4 regions of the Mesorhizobium sp. M0296 genome follow, and region 3 is predicted to be linked to each of the others. Evidence: predicted binding sites of a transcription regulator. Region 3 holds the regulator's gene; each other region holds the start of a gene.
What was found. Region 3 encodes PhoB, which activates phosphate uptake and scavenging genes when phosphate is short. Its sites were predicted from a motif close to TGTCATNNANCTGTCAT; they were not measured.

Region 1: the regulator PhoB is predicted to act here: its motif matches at 2,979-2,995, upstream of NKI97_RS31415 (LTA synthase family protein).
Region 2: the regulator PhoB is predicted to act here: its motif matches at 2,999-3,015, upstream of NKI97_RS04665 (alkaline phosphatase D family protein).
Region 4: the regulator PhoB is predicted to act here: its motif matches at 2,820-2,836, upstream of phnC (phosphonate ABC transporter ATP-binding protein).

What each region holds. Positions count from the first base shown of each region.
Region 1 covers NZ_JAMYRZ010000052.1:13,757-17,916, forward strand. Annotated here, with positions in the region: gene NKI97_RS31415 (LTA synthase family protein) at 1,013-2,938, opposite strand; gene fabD (ACP S-malonyltransferase) at 3,186-4,160, shown strand, end outside.
Region 2 covers NZ_JAMYRZ010000003.1:92,689-96,848, reverse strand. Annotated here, with positions in the region: gene typA (translational GTPase TypA) at 1-825, opposite strand, end outside; gene NKI97_RS04670 (hypothetical protein) at 1,024-1,305, shown strand; gene NKI97_RS04665 (alkaline phosphatase D family protein) at 1,352-2,926, opposite strand; gene NKI97_RS04660 (MFS transporter) at 3,207-4,160, opposite strand, start outside.
Region 3 covers NZ_JAMYRZ010000042.1:27,766-31,925, reverse strand. Annotated here, with positions in the region: gene NKI97_RS29180 (ROK family protein) at 1-845, shown strand, start outside; gene phoB (phosphate regulon transcriptional regulator PhoB) at 855-1,544, opposite strand; gene phoU (phosphate signaling complex protein PhoU) at 1,561-2,268, opposite strand; gene pstB (phosphate ABC transporter ATP-binding protein PstB) at 2,301-3,104, opposite strand; gene pstA (phosphate ABC transporter permease PstA) at 3,101-3,952, opposite strand; gene pstC (phosphate ABC transporter permease subunit PstC) at 3,956-4,160, opposite strand, start outside.
Region 4 covers NZ_JAMYRZ010000001.1:221,483-225,642, forward strand. Annotated here, with positions in the region: gene phnE (phosphonate ABC transporter, permease protein PhnE) at 1-728, opposite strand, end outside; gene phnD (phosphonate ABC transporter substrate-binding protein) at 885-1,793, opposite strand; gene phnC (phosphonate ABC transporter ATP-binding protein) at 1,884-2,750, opposite strand; gene NKI97_RS01130 (DUF1868 domain-containing protein) at 2,917-3,627, opposite strand.

The DNA of each region.
Region 1 (4,160 bases), on a different contig from region 3:
AGGGCGAGGACTACGATCCGGCCTGGATCGACATGGCCGGCAAATCGCCGAACAATGGCGCCAATTTCCCCTTGGTCGGCGGCAAGCGCGTCAACCATATGGACCTGTTCAAGCAATTGGGCGTCGAATGGAGAGGCTGCGTCGAAGCGCGGCCCGGAACCAACAATGTTTCCGACATTTCGCCCGACCAAAACAAACCGGACACCCTGTTCGTACCCTATTTCGCGCCGGACGATCCAGGTAACGCTAAAAATCCAACCAGCTCCTACGGCAATTCAGCGACCGGCTACAACAATTCCTATCTCGACGATACCGTTGTCACCATGCTTCCCGGCCTCACCAGCGACATGGCGAAGTACAGTGTTTCGACGATGAAGCTGATCAACGACAAGAGAGGCCCACTGACTATCGGCCCAAACCGGGCCTGTCCGACGCCGATAGTGCCGCTGACCGATGATTTCGACAAATTGCGGAAGGCCGTCGGTGAGATGATCGAATGGAACGGCTCGGGGACCAATGTTTCGGAAGGCTTGTCATGGGGGATGCGGGTGCTCTCGCCGGAAGCGCCTTACAGCGACGGCGCGCCGTTCAGGTCGTCAGGCACGACCAAAACGGTGCTGCTGCTCACCGACGGCGAGAATGTTGTCTATGGCGCGAAGGATACGCCACAGAAGTCGGACTATGGCTCCTACGGATTCCTGGCCTCGGGTCGGTTTGGATCCAGCGACCAGACCGCGGCTGCGCGCAATGTCGACGATTGGACAACCAATGTATGCAACCAATGTATGCAACACATTGAAGAAGCAGGACGTGCAGATATTCACAGTGCTGCTGCAGGCCGACACCGCAGCCAACCGCAAGCTCTACGAGGCCTGCGCATCGTCGCCGTCGGATTATTACCCGACCAACGACGTCAGTCAGCTCGAAAGCGTCTTCCTGAAAATCGGAAGCTCGATTTCGCAACTGCACTTGACGAACTGAACGACGTCGGCCGCTCTCCCGCCGCCGCTGCTCAACTCGTGTGTGCAGCCACTTTGCCTGTGGTTTCGGGGAAGAAATCGGGCGCGGCATGGCGCTTGCCGAACATCATGTCGTATTGCAGCAGACGGAAGTCGCGGATTGCCGGATCGATCTCTTTCTGACGCGACCAATCGGGGGTGGCGTCGCCCCCCGGTGCCAAAAGCAAATTGCGGTCGATAACGCGGTAGCGCTCTCGCAACTGTCCGAGGAAGCCGGTGTAATAGGGATGGCTGATGCCGGCTGTCTTCAGGATATGGTAGGGCAGGAAGGACGGGCTGACGGCGCCTAGATCCTCGGCCGGGCCGCTGCGATTCGACCAGACGATCAGCGGCGTCTGGTGGTGCAGCAGCATCTGGTCGGCCGCCTCCTTGCGCGGCGCAACATTGTCCTTCAGGAAGCCGGTCTCGACGTAGACCGGCCCAAGCGGCGGCAGATGGTCGCCGAAGAACGCGATGACGGTCGGCCGCTCGCGTTTCTTCGCCCATTCGATCAGCCGCTCGAGGCCGCGGTCCGCGTCGGAAGAGCCTTCGGCATAGCTCAACAGCGATTCACGGGCCCATTGGCTGATCGGCGCCTGCACCTTGTGGGTCGGATTGTTATAGCGATACGGCTCATACGGCCCGTGGTTCTGCAGGCTGACGGCGAAAAAGAACACCGGCTCGGCGCTGGTATCGGCTTCGTGGATGATCTCGTCGGTCATCGCAGCGTCCGACGCGAGCGGTCCGCGCTTCTGCATGGGCGGCAACGTCTCCTCGGACTTGAAGTCGTTGAAGCCGAAATCGGCATAGACGGCCCCCCGGTTCCAGAACCAATTGGTGCCGGGATGGATGGCGCGCGCCCGGTAGCCCTGACTTTTCAGGAAGGTCGCCAGCGAGGGAGTCGGTGTCCGCACATATTGCTGGTAGGGAATGCTGCCCGCCGGCAGGAAGGCGTTGGAAAAGCCGGTCAGGGCCTCGAACTCGATGTTGGCCGTCATGCCGCCGAACTCGGGCGAGAACATGTAACCCGTGCGCAGTGCCCGCACATTGGGGATCGGGTCGGGTGTGATGGTGACGCCAGGCAGCTTGGTCGGATCCCAGAAGGATTCGCTCATGACGACGATGATGTCGGGCTTCTCGGCAGGTACCGAGGCGGTCACCTGCGGTTTGCCGATCGCTTCGATCGCCTTGTCGGAATAGCCGGGCGGCGCCGAGACATGCGCCATCGGAACGTTAAGCGCGAAGGCGAGCGCAAAACCGTTTGAGGCATAGTTTTCCTTCTGGTCCCACATGATCGGGATGATCTGCAGCCGGTCGCGCGTCCACGAGAAAGTGGCATAGTCCATGATGGAAACGAAGAAGGCGATCAGCGGTACTGTCAGCGTCAGCCGGGCAAGGCGGCCCTTGTGGCTGAGCGCCGGAACGCGGCGGCGCCATAGCCGCCAGCCATAGACGAGCAGCGACAGCCCGCCGACGATGCCGATCGCCAGGGCAATGGCGGTTCCCGGGCGATCGCGTACCAGAAGCGGCATCAGTGCCACGATCTGCCGGGAATAAAGGAAATCGGTCGGATAGAGCGGATCGCCGAGATACAGCGACTTCTGGTGGCCGACGAACGCCAGCGACAATGTCAGCGGCGCGACGATCATCAGGCTCTGATGACTGCGGCCGAGCACGGCGTCGAGGCCGATGAGGATCAGCGCAAAAATGATGATCGTGGTCCAGCCGGGTTTGAAAGGCTGCAGAAAGAAATCAATGGTGCCGGCAAAGTTGCCGCGCACGATCAGTTCGATGGCAAACACAAGGATGGCCGCAGCCAGCAAGCTGATAAGGCCATAGCGGATGACAGGCCATTTGCGCGCCGGCAGATAGCCGGTCGACGGATCGCCTTCAAGAAACTGGGGCGCCGCCTCGGCTGCGCTCTGCTTGGTCTTTGCCACTTCAATAGTTCCCCGGCCCGCAACAAAAGCGTCACTCGATTGTCATCGAACTGTCACGCAAAGCCTAGCGCCTGTGGCGGAAATAAGAAGAGCCAGCAAACAAATCGTGAGCGGTTTTCATCATGAGTGATCGCCAAAAAGTCTGCCGAAACAGGCACTCGGCCGATATTACGCGATCAAGGTTGGACTTGACTTGGCCGCACGCCTTGCGTCACAGGCAACGTGAACCAGCAGCTGGGAGCCGCCGATGGCCATCGCATTCACCTTTCCGGGGCAGGGCAGCCAGGCTGTCGGCATGGGCAAGGACCTCGCCGATACCTTTGTGGAATCGCGGCGGATCTTCGAGGAAGTTGACGACGCGCTCGGCGAAAACCTATCGAAGCTGATCTGGGAAGGCCCGGAAGAGACGCTGACGCTGACCGCCAACGCCCAGCCGGCGCTGATGGCGGTGTCGCTTGCCGCAATCCGGGCGCTGGAGGCGCGCGGCTTCTCCCTGAACGGCAAGGTCACCTATGTCGCCGGCCACTCGCTCGGCGAATATTCGGCACTTGCGGCCGCAGGTTTCGTTTCGGTCGCCGACGCCGCCCGGCTGTTGCGCATCCGCGGCAATGCCATGCAGGCGGCTGTGCCGGCCGGCGAGGGCGCCATGGCGGCGATCATCGGGCTGGAACAGGCCGACGTCGAAGCCGCTTGCGCAGAGGCCGCCCAGGGCGCCGCCAAAGATCCCGCACAAGCCTTGGTTTGCCAGATCGCCAATGACAATGGCGGCGGCCAGCTGGTGATCTCCGGCGCCAGGCCAGCGGTCGAACTGGCGGCGAGGCTATGCACGGAGAAGGGCGCCAAGCGGGCGCTGATGCTGCAGGTCTCGGCGCCCTTCCATTCGGCATTGATGAAGCCTGCGGCCGAGATCATGCGGGAGGCGCTGGCCGCCGTGACGAAGAGTGCGCCGGTCGTGCCGCTGGTCTCCAATGTTACGGTGACCCCGACGAGCGATCCCGACGAGATCGCCCGCCGACTCGTCGAACAGGTGATCGGGCGCGTGCGCTGGCGCGAAACGGTGGAGTGGTTCGGCAGCAACGGCGTTGTGACGCTTTACGAAGTGGGCGCCGGCAAGGTGCTGTCGGGGCTGGCCCGCCGCATCAACCGCGACATTGCCACCAGCAGCATCGGATCGGCGGCGGAGGTCGAGACGGCACTTGCCGCCTTGGGTGACCACGCAGCT
Region 2 (4,160 bases), on a different contig from region 3:
AATAGCGACGATGTCGCCCGCCTGCGCCTCGTCGATGGGCTGGCGCTCGAGCCCGCGGAAAGCAAGGATTTTCGAGATTCGGCCGGTTTCGACCTGGGTGCCGTCATGGTGCAGCACCTTGACCGCCTGGTTGGATTTCAGCGTGCCGGATTCGATACGGCCGGTGATGATGCGGCCGAGGAACGGATTGGCTTCCAGGATGGTGCCGATCATGCGGAACGGGCCGGGATGAACGGTCGGCGCCGGCACGTGCTTGATGACGAGGTCGAACAGCGGCGCCAGAGCCTGGTCCTTCGGACCTTCGGGGTTTTCCGAGACCCAGCCGTCGCGGCCTGAACCATAAAGGATAGGGAAGTCGAGCTGCTCGTCGGTGGCGTCAAGTGCTGCAAAAAGATCGAACACCTCGTTGACCACTTCGACGTGGCGGGCATCTGGCCGGTCGATCTTGTTGATGACGACGATCGGCTTCAGTCCAACCTTGAGTGCCTTGCCGACCACGAATTTGGTCTGCGGCATCGGCCCCTCGGCGGCGTCGACCAGCACGATGGCCGAATCCACCATCGACAGAATGCGCTCGACCTCGCCGCCGAAGTCGGCGTGGCCGGGCGTGTCGACGATGTTGATGCGGGTGTCCTTCCAGTCGACCGAGGTCGCCTTGGCCAGGATGGTGATGCCGCGTTCCTTTTCGAGGTCGTTCGAATCCATGGCGCGCTCGGCGACGCGCTGGTTGTCGCGGAACGAGCCGGACTGTTTCAGAAGCTGGTCGACGAGGGTGGTTTTTCCATGGTCGACGTGCGCGATGATCGCGATATTGCGGATTTTCATGTTTCGGTCTCGGGAGCGTTGCAGGCAGCAGGCCAAAAGGCGCTGCCTCTTTCGGTTGGGCGGCTCATACAGGGTTTTTCGCAATTGCGAAAGAGGAGGCGAGCCACCAAATAAAGTCACCAAATCTTAAATGTCTTGGTGTGAAGTGGAATTATTAACCAAGGCGGAACCTTTCATGGTCCGGACAGTTCGAATTTCATGATCGAGATAGGCATCAAACTCCGGCCGATTTTGGCATGTACCGCGCTCGCCGTCCTCCTCGCGGCCGGCGCGGCGCAGTCGGCGGCGTCGTTCAAGGAGACGCGGTCTGCTTTGCCGTCCGACAAGCCGTCGGCGGAGCAGCTTTTTGCCGATGCTCCCGATGGCGTCGATCCGGTGGTGACCGGGCCGGTCAGCGCCGCCTTCAAGCAGCGGCAGCAAAATGCCGGATGCGACAGCGCCGTCTGGCCCAACATTCCCGTCGTCTGCTATCCCGATTGATATACGTCCTACCCTCGGGCTGGCCCGAGGGTAGTGACGCCGTCGCTCACGCCGACCGCACCGGATCGAGCGTGACCTTGTAGAGTTCGCTGTCGTCGCGATCCATCAGCCGCACCGTCAACTGCTCGGTGGCGCCATCGATTTCGACGAGCCCGAAGAACTGCAGGCCGGCCGAAGGCGGCAGGTTTTGACCCTGTTCGGCAGTTGGTGCCTTTATGAACTTCAGCTCCGGGCCGAATGTCATATCGAAACCATTAGGCCCGAACGTGCCGGAATGGATCGGACCCGAAACGAATTCCCAAAACGGATTGAAGTCCTGGAACTGCGCCTTGTCCGGATTGTAGTAATGCGCGGCTGTGTAATGCACGTCTGCGGTCAGCCAGACAGTGTTGCTGATACCCGCATTCTTTATGTAGCGAAGAAGGTCGGCAATTTCCAGCTCACGCCCTTTGGCCGGGCCATTGTCGCCATTGCTGACCGCCTCGGCCCCTACCTTCTTGGTGCCGTCGTTCCAGACGACGAGGCCGAGCGGCATGTCGGCGGCGATGATTTTCCAGGTTGCGTTGGAATTCGCCAGTTCACGCTTCAGCCACTTGATCTGCTGTTCACCGAGGATGCGCGATTGCGGCGTCATCGTCTCCTGCATATCCGAACCGTTGGGGCCGCGGTAGGAACGCATGTCGAGGAAGAACACGTCGAGCAGCGGACCATAGGCGATCTTGCGGTAGACGCGGCCGGGCTCCGACGGCTCGTAACGGATCGTCGTCATTTCGTGGAAGGCGCGCGCCGCACGTGCCGCCAGCACATGGATGGATTTTTCAGTGTAGCGATCGTCGGCGCTCAGGTCCTTCGAGTCCGACCAGTTGTTCAGCACCTCGTGGTCATCCCACTGATAGAAGGTCGGACAGATGGCGCTGAGCGCCAGCACATGCCTGTCCATCATGTTGTATTTCCACTGCGCCCGGTATTCGTCCAACGTCTCGGCAACCCTGCGCTTCTCGTCGATCAGCACTTTGTTTTTCCACTTGCCGCCGTTGGGCAGGTCGACCTCGTCCTTCATCGCACCATCGGCATAGATCGTATCGCCCGAATGCAGGAAGAAGTCGGGCGTGTGCTTGGCAATGGTGGCGTAGGTCTTCATGCCGGTCTCGTCGATGCCCCAGCCTTGGCCGGCGGTGTCGCCCGACCAGGCAAAGCGAATGTCGCGCTTCGAGGCAGGTGCCGTGCGGAAGCGGCCGACGACCGGCTCGGAAACGGCGTTGATGTCGGCAAGATCGGCCGCGACCATGCGGTAGAAGATGTCCTGGTCGGAGGCGAGATCGGTAAGCAGCCGCTTCACCGTATAATCGCTGGCCGGCGAGGTATCGAGCGGCGCCAGGCGGACGGCATTGGTGAAGCTTTCGGTCGACGACACCTCGAACATGACGCGCGACGGCCGGTCGGTGCGTGTCCAGACCATGCCGCTGGTGGCATCGACGTCGCCGGATTGGATGCCATGGGTGAACGCCGGGCGCTGATTGGCGCGCGAGTAATAGGGAAGGGCGAGGCCCGAGGCGCCGACCAGGCCAACGGCGCTGGCCGACGTGACGAAAGCGCGCCGCGTCATCGAAATCTTGTTCATGGCTGTCTCCTGGATGGCATTGAACGTCGCCGCCAAGCTCCAGCTTCAATGTTTCAGGCACATTTCGAAACGATGAAGGTTTGATAACAGTGAACAGGCTGGCGAATCTCCCTCGTTGAGGGGGAGATGTCGCCGAAGGCGACAGAAGGGGGTCGTCTCGCGCGGAGCGCCGGCCTCCTGCATCGGCGATAAGGGGCCGAGCCCAGTCGGACCGACCCCCTCTGGCCGCTTCGCGGCCATCTCCCCCTCAAGGGGGGAGATTAGCACGGCCGATTGCGCCCTATGCCGCCTGCGGTTCCGGATCAAACGCCGGGCGGGTGGTATTGATCAGCAGCGAGATGCAGGCGGCGGCTATTGCCGTCATACCGGCGATCAGGAAGGCAAGCTCGTAATTGCCTTGCAGCTCGCGCATGGTGCCGCCGAAGAAGGCCGCTGTCGCGGCGCCAACCTGATGGCCGGCGACGATCCAGCCGAAGACGATCGGTCCGCTGCGGTCGCCGAACGCCTCGTTGGAAAGCCTGAGCGTCGGCGGCACCGTGGCGATCCAGTCCAGTCCGTAAAACACGGCGAAGATGATCAGGCTGGTTGCCGAAAAGCCGGAATAGGGCAGATAGATCAGCGACAGGCCGCGAATACAGTAATAGACGCCGAGCAGCTTGCGCGGGTCGAAACGGTCGGTGAGCCAGCCCGACAGCGTCGTGCCGATAAGATCGAAGATGCCCATCATCGACAGCAGGCCGGCGGCTTGCACTTCGCCTATGCCCATGTCGCCGCAAAAGGCGATCAGGTGCGTGCCGACCAACCCGTTGGTGGTGAAGCCGCAGACGAAGAAAGTGGCGAACAGATACCAGAAGACGCGCGTGCCGGCGGCGCGGCGCAGCGTGCTCATCGTATGCGCGAGGAAATTGCCTTGCGCGGCAGGTGGTGACGGCGGCACGTCGTCGAGCTCGGCGCCATAGCGCACCATGCCGATGGAGGCCGGCCGCTCCGGCACCAGCAGCCAGACCAGCGGCAGCAGGCAGGCGGTGGCAACCGAGACCGCGATGACAACCGGCCTCCAGCCGCCCGACTGGGCGAGCGAGGCGAGCAGCGGCAGGAAGACCAGCAGCCCGGTGGCACTGGACGCCGACATCAGTCCCATCACCAAGCCGCGATTGGTCTTGAACCAGCGGTTGACGATGGTCGCGCCGAGCACGGTGGCGACGGCGCCCGAGCTGACGCCGGAAAACACGCC
Region 3 (4,160 bases):
GGCGCCGGCTGCAGGATCCAGACCTTGACGTCCGCAGTGTCGCCCGCATCGCCCTGGCGATTCAGGGCATTACCGACTCCCCTGCACGCGCCATGCTGTGGTCGCCGATCACGCCGCAGACCGACATCGCCTTTGCCGACATGCTGGAGGGCGAATTCGGCATCCCGGCAACGGTGGAGAACGACTGCAACATGATGGCGGTGGCTTTGCGCTGGCGCAATCCGGATCGCTATCGCGACGACTTCATCGCCATCCTGCTTTCGCATGGCATCGGCATGGGGCTGGTGCTGAAGGGCGAACTGTTCACCGGGACGCATTCCTCGGGCGGCGAATTTGGCCACATGATCCATCGTCCGGGCGGCGCGCTCTGCCGTTGCGGGCGGCGCGGCTGCATCGAGGCGTATGCCGGCAACTACGCCATCTGGCGCAACGCCAGGCAGATGAGCGAAGACAGCGAACCGGTCGCCGACGTCAGCGACGCCGACATGCGAGCACTGGCGGCCCGGGCGCGCGAGAAAGATGGGCCGGAACGCGAGGCCTACCGCAAGGCCGGCGAAGCGCTGGGTTTCGGTCTCGGCTCGCTGTTCGCGCTGATCGATCCGGCACCGGTCGCGATGGTCGGCGCCAGTGCCGCCGCCTTCGATCTGATCGAGCCGGCCTTGCGGAAGGCAATCGCCCAGACCGCCGGCGGCCAGCATTCAGGCTCGATCTCCTTCGATACAGAGCCGAACGAATTGCCGCTGATCCGCGAAGGCTGCGCGATGCGGGCGTTAAGCTTCGTCGACCAGGAGATTTTCGCGCCGGGCGCGCAAATGAGGCCCAGCGTCAGAAAGAACGTAGCATGACCAGGCGGGTCAATCTTCCCTGATCGCATAGCCGGCACCGCGGATGGTGCGGATGACATCCGGCATCCGGCCGTTGTTGACGGCTTTGCGCAGCCGCCCGACATGCACGTCGACGGTGCGTTCGTCGATGTAGATTGTCTCGCCCCAGACATTATCGAGTAACTGGCTGCGCGAGAAGACACGGCCCGGATGCCGCATCATGAACTCGAGCAGCCGGAATTCGGTCGGCCCGAGCCTGATTTCGCTCTTCTTGCGATAGACCCTGTGCGATTCGCGATCGAGCACGATGTCGCCGACCTTCAGCACGCTGGACAGCACTTCCGGCTTGGCGCGCCGTAGCAGCGCCTTGACCCTGGCCATGAATTCTGGTGTCGAAAACGGTTTGACCAGATAGTCGTCGGCGCCGGTCGAAAGACCGCGCACCCGGTCGCTCTCCTCGCCGCGCGCGGTCAGCATGATGATCGGCAGCCGCTCGGTTTCGGGGCGCACCCGCAACCGACGACAGAGCTCGATGCCGGAAACCGCTGGTATCATCCAGTCGAGCACCAAAAGGTCGGGCACATTCTCCTGCAAACGGATCTCGGCTTCGTCGCCGCGTGTCACCACCTCGACCTGGTAGCCTTCGGATTCGAGATTGTAGCGGAGCAGCACACCCAACGGCTCCTCGTCCTCCACCACCATTATGCGTGGTGCGATCATCGGCTGGGCACCCCCATCATGTCACCGGTGCGGACATTGTCGTTTCGTCCTGCTTCGGACGATTGACCGGCAATTGCTCGCCGGTCAGCACATAATACGCATTTTCGGCGATGTTGGTGACATGGTCGCCGATCCGCTCCAGATTCTTGGCGCAGAACAGCAGGTGCGTGCAAGCGGTGATGTTGCGCGGATCTTCCATCATGTAGGTCAAGAGCTCGCGGAACACGGACGTGTATTTGACGTCGATGCGCTCGTCGGCGGCACGCAGCTTGGCCAACGCGGCCGCATCGCCTGCAGCATATTCCTCGATGACACCCTGCACCTGGATGAGAACCAGTTGCGCCATCGCGTCGATGGAATGCGACAGGTCCCGCGGCGTGGCGCTGAGGCCGACCGCACTCACGCGCTTGGCGATATTCTTGGCAAGGTCGCCGATGCGTTCGAGGTCGCCCGCCATGCGGATCGCTCCGACCACATGGCGAAGATCGTGGGCCATCGGCTGGCGTTTGGCGATGAGGGTGATGGCGCGGTCGTCCAGTTCGCGTTGACGCGCATCCATGATGGCGTCGTCGGAAACGACGCGTTGCGCCAGCACGTTGTCGGAATTCAACAGGGCCTTGGTCGCCCCGCCGACCATCGAACCGGCGAGGTCGGCCATGTCGCGGATCAGCTTGCTGATCTGCTCGAGATCCTCGTCGAAAGAAGCGACTGTGTGTTCGCCCATGGTCCTGTCCTCATATGCATGATCGGAACGGCTCAGCCGAAGCGGCCAGTGATGTAGTCCTGCGTGCGCTTCTCGCGGGGCGACGTGAAGATCTTCTCGGTCCGGTCGAACTCGACCAGCTCACCCAGATACATGAAGGCGGTCTGGCGCGACACGCGCGCCGCCTGCTGCATGTTGTGGGTGACGATGACGATCGTGTAGTCGGCTTGCAACTCGTCGATCAGTTCCTCGATCTTGGCGGTCGACAACGGGTCGAGGGCCGAAGCCGGTTCGTCGAGCAGAATGACTTCCGGCTTCACCGCCACCGTGCGGGCGATACAGAGCCGCTGCTGCTGGCCGCCGGACAGGCTCAAGCCGCTGGCGTTGAGCTTGTCCTTGACCTCGCTCCACAGCGCGGCGCGCTTCAACGCCTGTTCGACGCGGCCGTCCATCTCGGACTTGCCGAGGTTCTCGTAGAGCCTGACGCCGAAGGCGATGTTCTCGTAGATCGACATCGGGAACGGCGTCGGCTTCTGGAACACCATGCCGATCTTGGTCCTGAGGAGGTTGAGATCCTGCGACCGGTCGAGAATGTTCTTGCCGTCGAGCAGCACCTGGCCCTCGGCCGTCTGTTTTGGGTAGAGCTCATAGATGCGGTTGAACACACGCAGCAGCGTCGATTTCCCGCAACCCGAAGGGCCGATGAAGGCCGTGACGCTGCGCTCGGGCAGCGACAGGCTGATGTCCTTCAGCGCCTTGCTCTGGCCGTAGTAGAAGTTGAGGTTCTTGACCTCGATCTTCGTCTTCTCGGCTACCGTTTCGGCCATCGTCATGTCTGGGGACAACATCTGTGTCATCTGTCCTCTCTGCGTCCGGTAAGGCTGCGGGCGAGGATGCTCAAGCCCAGAACCGTCAGGGTGATTATGAGTGCGCCGGTCCACGCCAGTTGCTGCCATTCCTCGTAAGGGCTGAGAGCGAACTGGAAGATGGTCACCGGCAGGCTGGCCATCGGCGCGTTGATATTGCTGCTCCAGAACTGGTTGTTGAGCGCGGTGAAGAGCAGCGGCGCCGTCTCGCCGGAAATGCGTGCTATCGCCAGCAATATGCCGGTGACGATGCCGGACAATGCGGCGCGGTAGGCGACCGAACGGATCACCACCCAGCGTGGCGCGCCGATCGCGGCACCGGCTTCACGCAACGCGTTCGGCACTAGGCTGAGCATGTCTTCAGTGGTGCGCACGACCACCGGAATGACCAGGATGGCAAGCGCAACTGCGCCGGCAATGGCCGAGAAATGTCCCATTGGCCGCACCATCAGCTCATAGACAAACAAGCCGATGATGATCGACGGCGCCGACAACAGGATGTCGTTGATGAAGCGGACGACGGTGGTGATGCGCGAAAAGCGTCCATACTCGGCCATGTAGGTTCCCGCCAGCACGCCGATCGGCGTGCCGACGACAACGGCGATGATCGTCATCAGCAGGCTGCCCGCGATGGCATTGAGCAGGCCGCCGGCCTCGCCCGGTGGTGGTGTCATCTCGGTGAAGACCGCGAACGAAAGCCCGGCTGTGCCCTTATAGACCAGTGCGCCGAGGATGAGCGCCAGCCAGGCAAGCCCGATGCCGGCGGCGACGACGCAAAGCGCCATCATCACCGAATTCCTGGCTTTGCGGCGGCTGTGGAGCGATGAGGATGTCGACATCGGTCAGGCTCCCGTACGGGCGTCGATCCGCATCAGCATATAGCGGGCGGCGGCAAGGATCAGGAAGGTGATGACGAAGAGGATCAGGCCAAGCGAAACCAGCGAGGAGGTGTAGAGGTCGCCGTCGGCCTCGGTGAATTCATTGGCGATGGTCGCCGAGATCGTCGTGCCCGGCGCGAACAGGGAGGCACTGATGCGGTGGGCGTTG
Region 4 (4,160 bases), on a different contig from region 3:
GACATGAAATTGGGCAGCACTTGCGGCAGGCCGGCAAAGCGCACGCGCTCGAACCAGTTGGCGCCGACCGCCCGCAGGCCTTCTTCGGCGCGCATGTCGATGTTTTCGTTGATCTCGTAGAAGAGCTTGCCGAGGGCGCCGATGGAATGCAGGCCGATGGCGATAATGGCTGCGACCGGGCCGGTCGAGAGGATGGCTGCGAACAGGCCGGCAATGACGATCTCGGGGAAGGCGCGAAGCAGTTCCATGAAGCGCTTGACGACGAGCCTGAGCACCGGACTCGGCGTCAAGTTGCGCGCGGCGATGAAGGAAAAGGGCACCGCAAAGACAAAGCCGATGAAAGTGGAAACCAGCGCCACGTTAAGCGTGGTGAGCATCAGCTCGAAATATTCGGGTAGATAAAAGCCGCCCCAGAGATAGACGCGGCCAAGCGGGAAGTTGAACTCTTGGCTGCCCTTGTCGTGCGGCGATGTGATGTCGAACAGCGCCCGCCAGACGTCGTTCCAGTCCTTGGGAACAAGCCAACTAAGGAAATCCAGTATGTGCGGCAGCCGATCGAAGAAATGTCCGGCATTGGCCTCGTCGGCGAACCACATGGCTGTGCACATGGCGACAAGCAGTGAGCCGATGCCGAGCGCCGTGTAGAACCGGCGCAAGGACGTCTGGCGTCGCCAGGCGTCTGCTGCCTGCCGGACCGCGTCTGAACGAATTGTAGCGGCGAAGGTCATACGGGATCACGAGCGGACAAAAAAAGGTGGCGACCGCATCGGCCCGAAAGTCGACTTTCGGAAAGCACGATGCGGCATCTAAGTGTTAGAGCGTACTTTGTGCGTCCAAGTGGACGCACGTCGCTCTACTGGACGCCGCCCTTTCCGCAATTGTCGTCAGCCGCCGATCGCGGCTTTGCGGGCTTCGACGATGACGCTGTAGAAGTCCGGCTTCACCGGAACGTAGCCGGTGAAATCGCCGCCTTCGATGGCCTCGAAGCAAGGCTTGTCCTTGGCCGGCAGGCTGGTGAAGAAGTTGGCGAGCTTGGCGCTCATATCGCCGCCGAGTGCGGTGCGCACGACCAGCGGGCCGTTCGGGATCGAGCCGGAGCGCCAGACTTCGACGAAATCGTTGGGGTCCACGGCGCCCTTGGCGACTTCCTTGTGGAAGGTGCCGGAGGTGTAGCCGTTCTTGAAGTCGCCGATGCCCGAGGAATCGTCAACCGCCACGTCGACCTTGCCGTCGCGAACCGCGAGAAGGTTGTTCTCGTGGCCGCCATTGAACTGAGTCGAGGCGAAGAAGGTTTCGTTCGAAGCGCCGGTGTCCTTCGGGATCTGGGTCAGCGGGATCAGGTAGCCGGAGGTCGAATCCGGGTCGGCATAGCCGAGCTTCTTGCCCTTGGCCGACTTGATGTCGGTGATGCCGGACGACTTCAGCGCAAGGCCGATCGAATAATAGCCGGTCGCGCCGTCGGTCTGCTGGGTGGTGAGGATCGGGGTCACGGCGTTCGGATCCTTGAGGTAGACGCTGGCATAGCCCGACGCGCCAAGCTCTGCGAAATCGAGCGTGCCGCCGAGCAGGCCCTGGATAACGCCGTCATAGTCGGCGGCCGGGAACAGCGAGACCTTCTCGAAGCCGAATTCGGACTTCAGGTGATCGGCGAGGCACTGAAAGTTGCGCAGCCGGTCCGCTTCGTTTTCACCGCCAAGGATGCCGATGCGGAATTCCTTGATATCCTGGGCGTGAGCGGCGCTTGCCGCGATGGCGAGCAATGAAACGGCGCCAAAAACCATCTTCCTGAACATTATCTCTCTCCTGTTGGTCCCGGCCTCGCGCCGGTAGCGTTCGAATTTTTTGACAGGTGCCTTTGACGCGGGCGGGCGATCAGGCCGTTCTCAATATCCCGGGAATGCGGGCTCGAGCGGTCCGGCGGATGCAGCGATTTTCTGTTTGATGGCGACACTGGTGGAGGTGATGGCCTCGGAGATTTCGCCGCCATTGCTGTCGGCGCCGTAGACCATGCGCACGGCCTCGCGGTTGAGGGCTTCAGGCGGGCCGTCGAAGACGACCTTGCCGGCGGCCATGCCGATGATGCGGTTGCAGTAGGTGCGGGCCGTATCCAGCGTATGCAGATTTGTGATGACGGTGATGCCCTCGCGCAAATTGATGTCCTGCAGCGAATCCATCACCACCTTGGCGTTGAGCGGATCGAGCGAGGCAATCGGCTCATCCGCCAGCAACACCTTCGGCTGCTGCATCATGGCGCGCGCAATCGCAACGCGCTGCTGCTGGCCGCCGGAAAGCGTGCCGGCCGGCTGCAGGGCGGTGCGGGCGATGTCGAGGCGCTCGAGGGCTGCAACCGCCTCGGCGCATTCACCGCGGGAGAACATGCCAAATAGGTTGGACACGGTCGAACGGTGATTGAGCCGGCCGAGCAGCACATTGGTCAGCACATCGAGGCGCGGCACCAGGTTGAACTGCTGGAAGATCATGGCGCAGTCGCGCTGCCAGCGTCGGAGCGGCGAGCCGCGCAGCCGGGAAATTTCGGCGCCGTCAAAAAAAATCGATCCTTGGCTCGGATCGATGAGGCGGTTGATCATGCGCAGAAGCGTCGATTTGCCGGCGCCGGAGCGACCGATGATGCCGACCATCTGACCGTGCGGAATCGAGATGTCGACATTGCTGACAGCGGTGTTCTTGCCGAACCGGCGGGTGACGCCGCGAATTTCGAGCGTTGCTGACATTTCTGGCGTTGCTGACATGGGTAAGTTCCAGTCCAGTCGCGGTTGAAGGTCTGTTAACCCTCGCTAGCGCAACGGCATGAACCTGCGGTGTCGGATTGATGTCAGTTTTGTTACTGCCCACAGGCGCGTTTGGCGCGAAGGCGAGTTGACCCAAACCGCTGCCGTCCGGGCGGCTTGGATGGGATCAGCCGAGGATCAGCAACTCCTCGAAATGCTCCATGTCCCTGAAGCGGCAAAAGGCAGGTGGCCGCAGCTCGATCACCGGAGCCTGGCGGGCAAACAGCGAGAGGCAATCGTCGAACAGATCTTGCCACTCGGACGCCCCTTCGTCCGCCAGACGCCGGATCTGGTAGGCGAACGTGATGTGGAAGACGTAAGTGTCGTGGTCGGGATGCCGGTATCCGAAAGGCGCCGACAAGGCATCGCGCCATGCGCGCAGGATATGCACGTCCTCATCGGTTGCGCCGGCAACGGTCAAGCCCGTCGGCACGACATCGACGACCTTGATCTTGAAGGCGCCGTAGCCTTCGAAGCCGTTCAGGCGTTCCTGATAGAGGCGGGTCATGTCGTCGATGCTGGTGTCGAGCGGCACATCCTCCGGCCAATAGGGAAGCCGGCGGCGGTATTCGATGATGCCCTGGAACAGCGTCATGTGCAGGCTGGAGACGGGCGTGAAGGCCAGCCCGTCGGCATCAGGCATGGCGCGCATGCGCTCACGCACGTCGATGATCACCGCTTCCGAAGCCGAGCCGTTGACGAGATGGCAGACGACCGTGTTGCCGGGCTCGTTGAGAAAATTACCAGAGGTGTCGTAGCGCCTGCCGAGATGCACCGGAGGGGTCGGGTTCGAGCCGGCAAAGAATCCGGCGAGCGAAGGTCTGACTGAAACAGGCATTGCGATCTCCAAAGGAAGGCCGCGTCCTGCCCCGACGATGTGTCAGGGACATGAAAACCGTGCCAAGAAGTAGAATATCAAAGGCATGATTCGCCAAGTGATGCTGCCGGGGTTTCCACATCATCAAGATTGAAATAAAGATTCAAACTCGTATCAAAGAGAGGCTTCCTAATTGCTACGTTGGCGCCAGTGGTTGCGACTGTATGCTGCAGGGGTAGTCGCTGCGATGAGTTTCACAGTGGCCCTGGTTTTGACGTCCATTATATCGGGTTGGTAGCTTGAACCATCCAATATCTGGATACTTGTACAATTATGGAAATGGGCGTGACGCGGCCATTATTCTAATGATTCTCATTTTTTTAATCGTTCTAGTTACGATAAATTTTGCAAATAAAGTTGAGGAAAAAACCAAATCGCTTATAGATATTGGTTATGACAAAAAATTTATAGAACTTATCAGGTTAAATTAGACTGGTGTTGCTATTCTTATTACGTTAGGATTTCTTTCTATTATTTTGGACATTTGCCTGAGC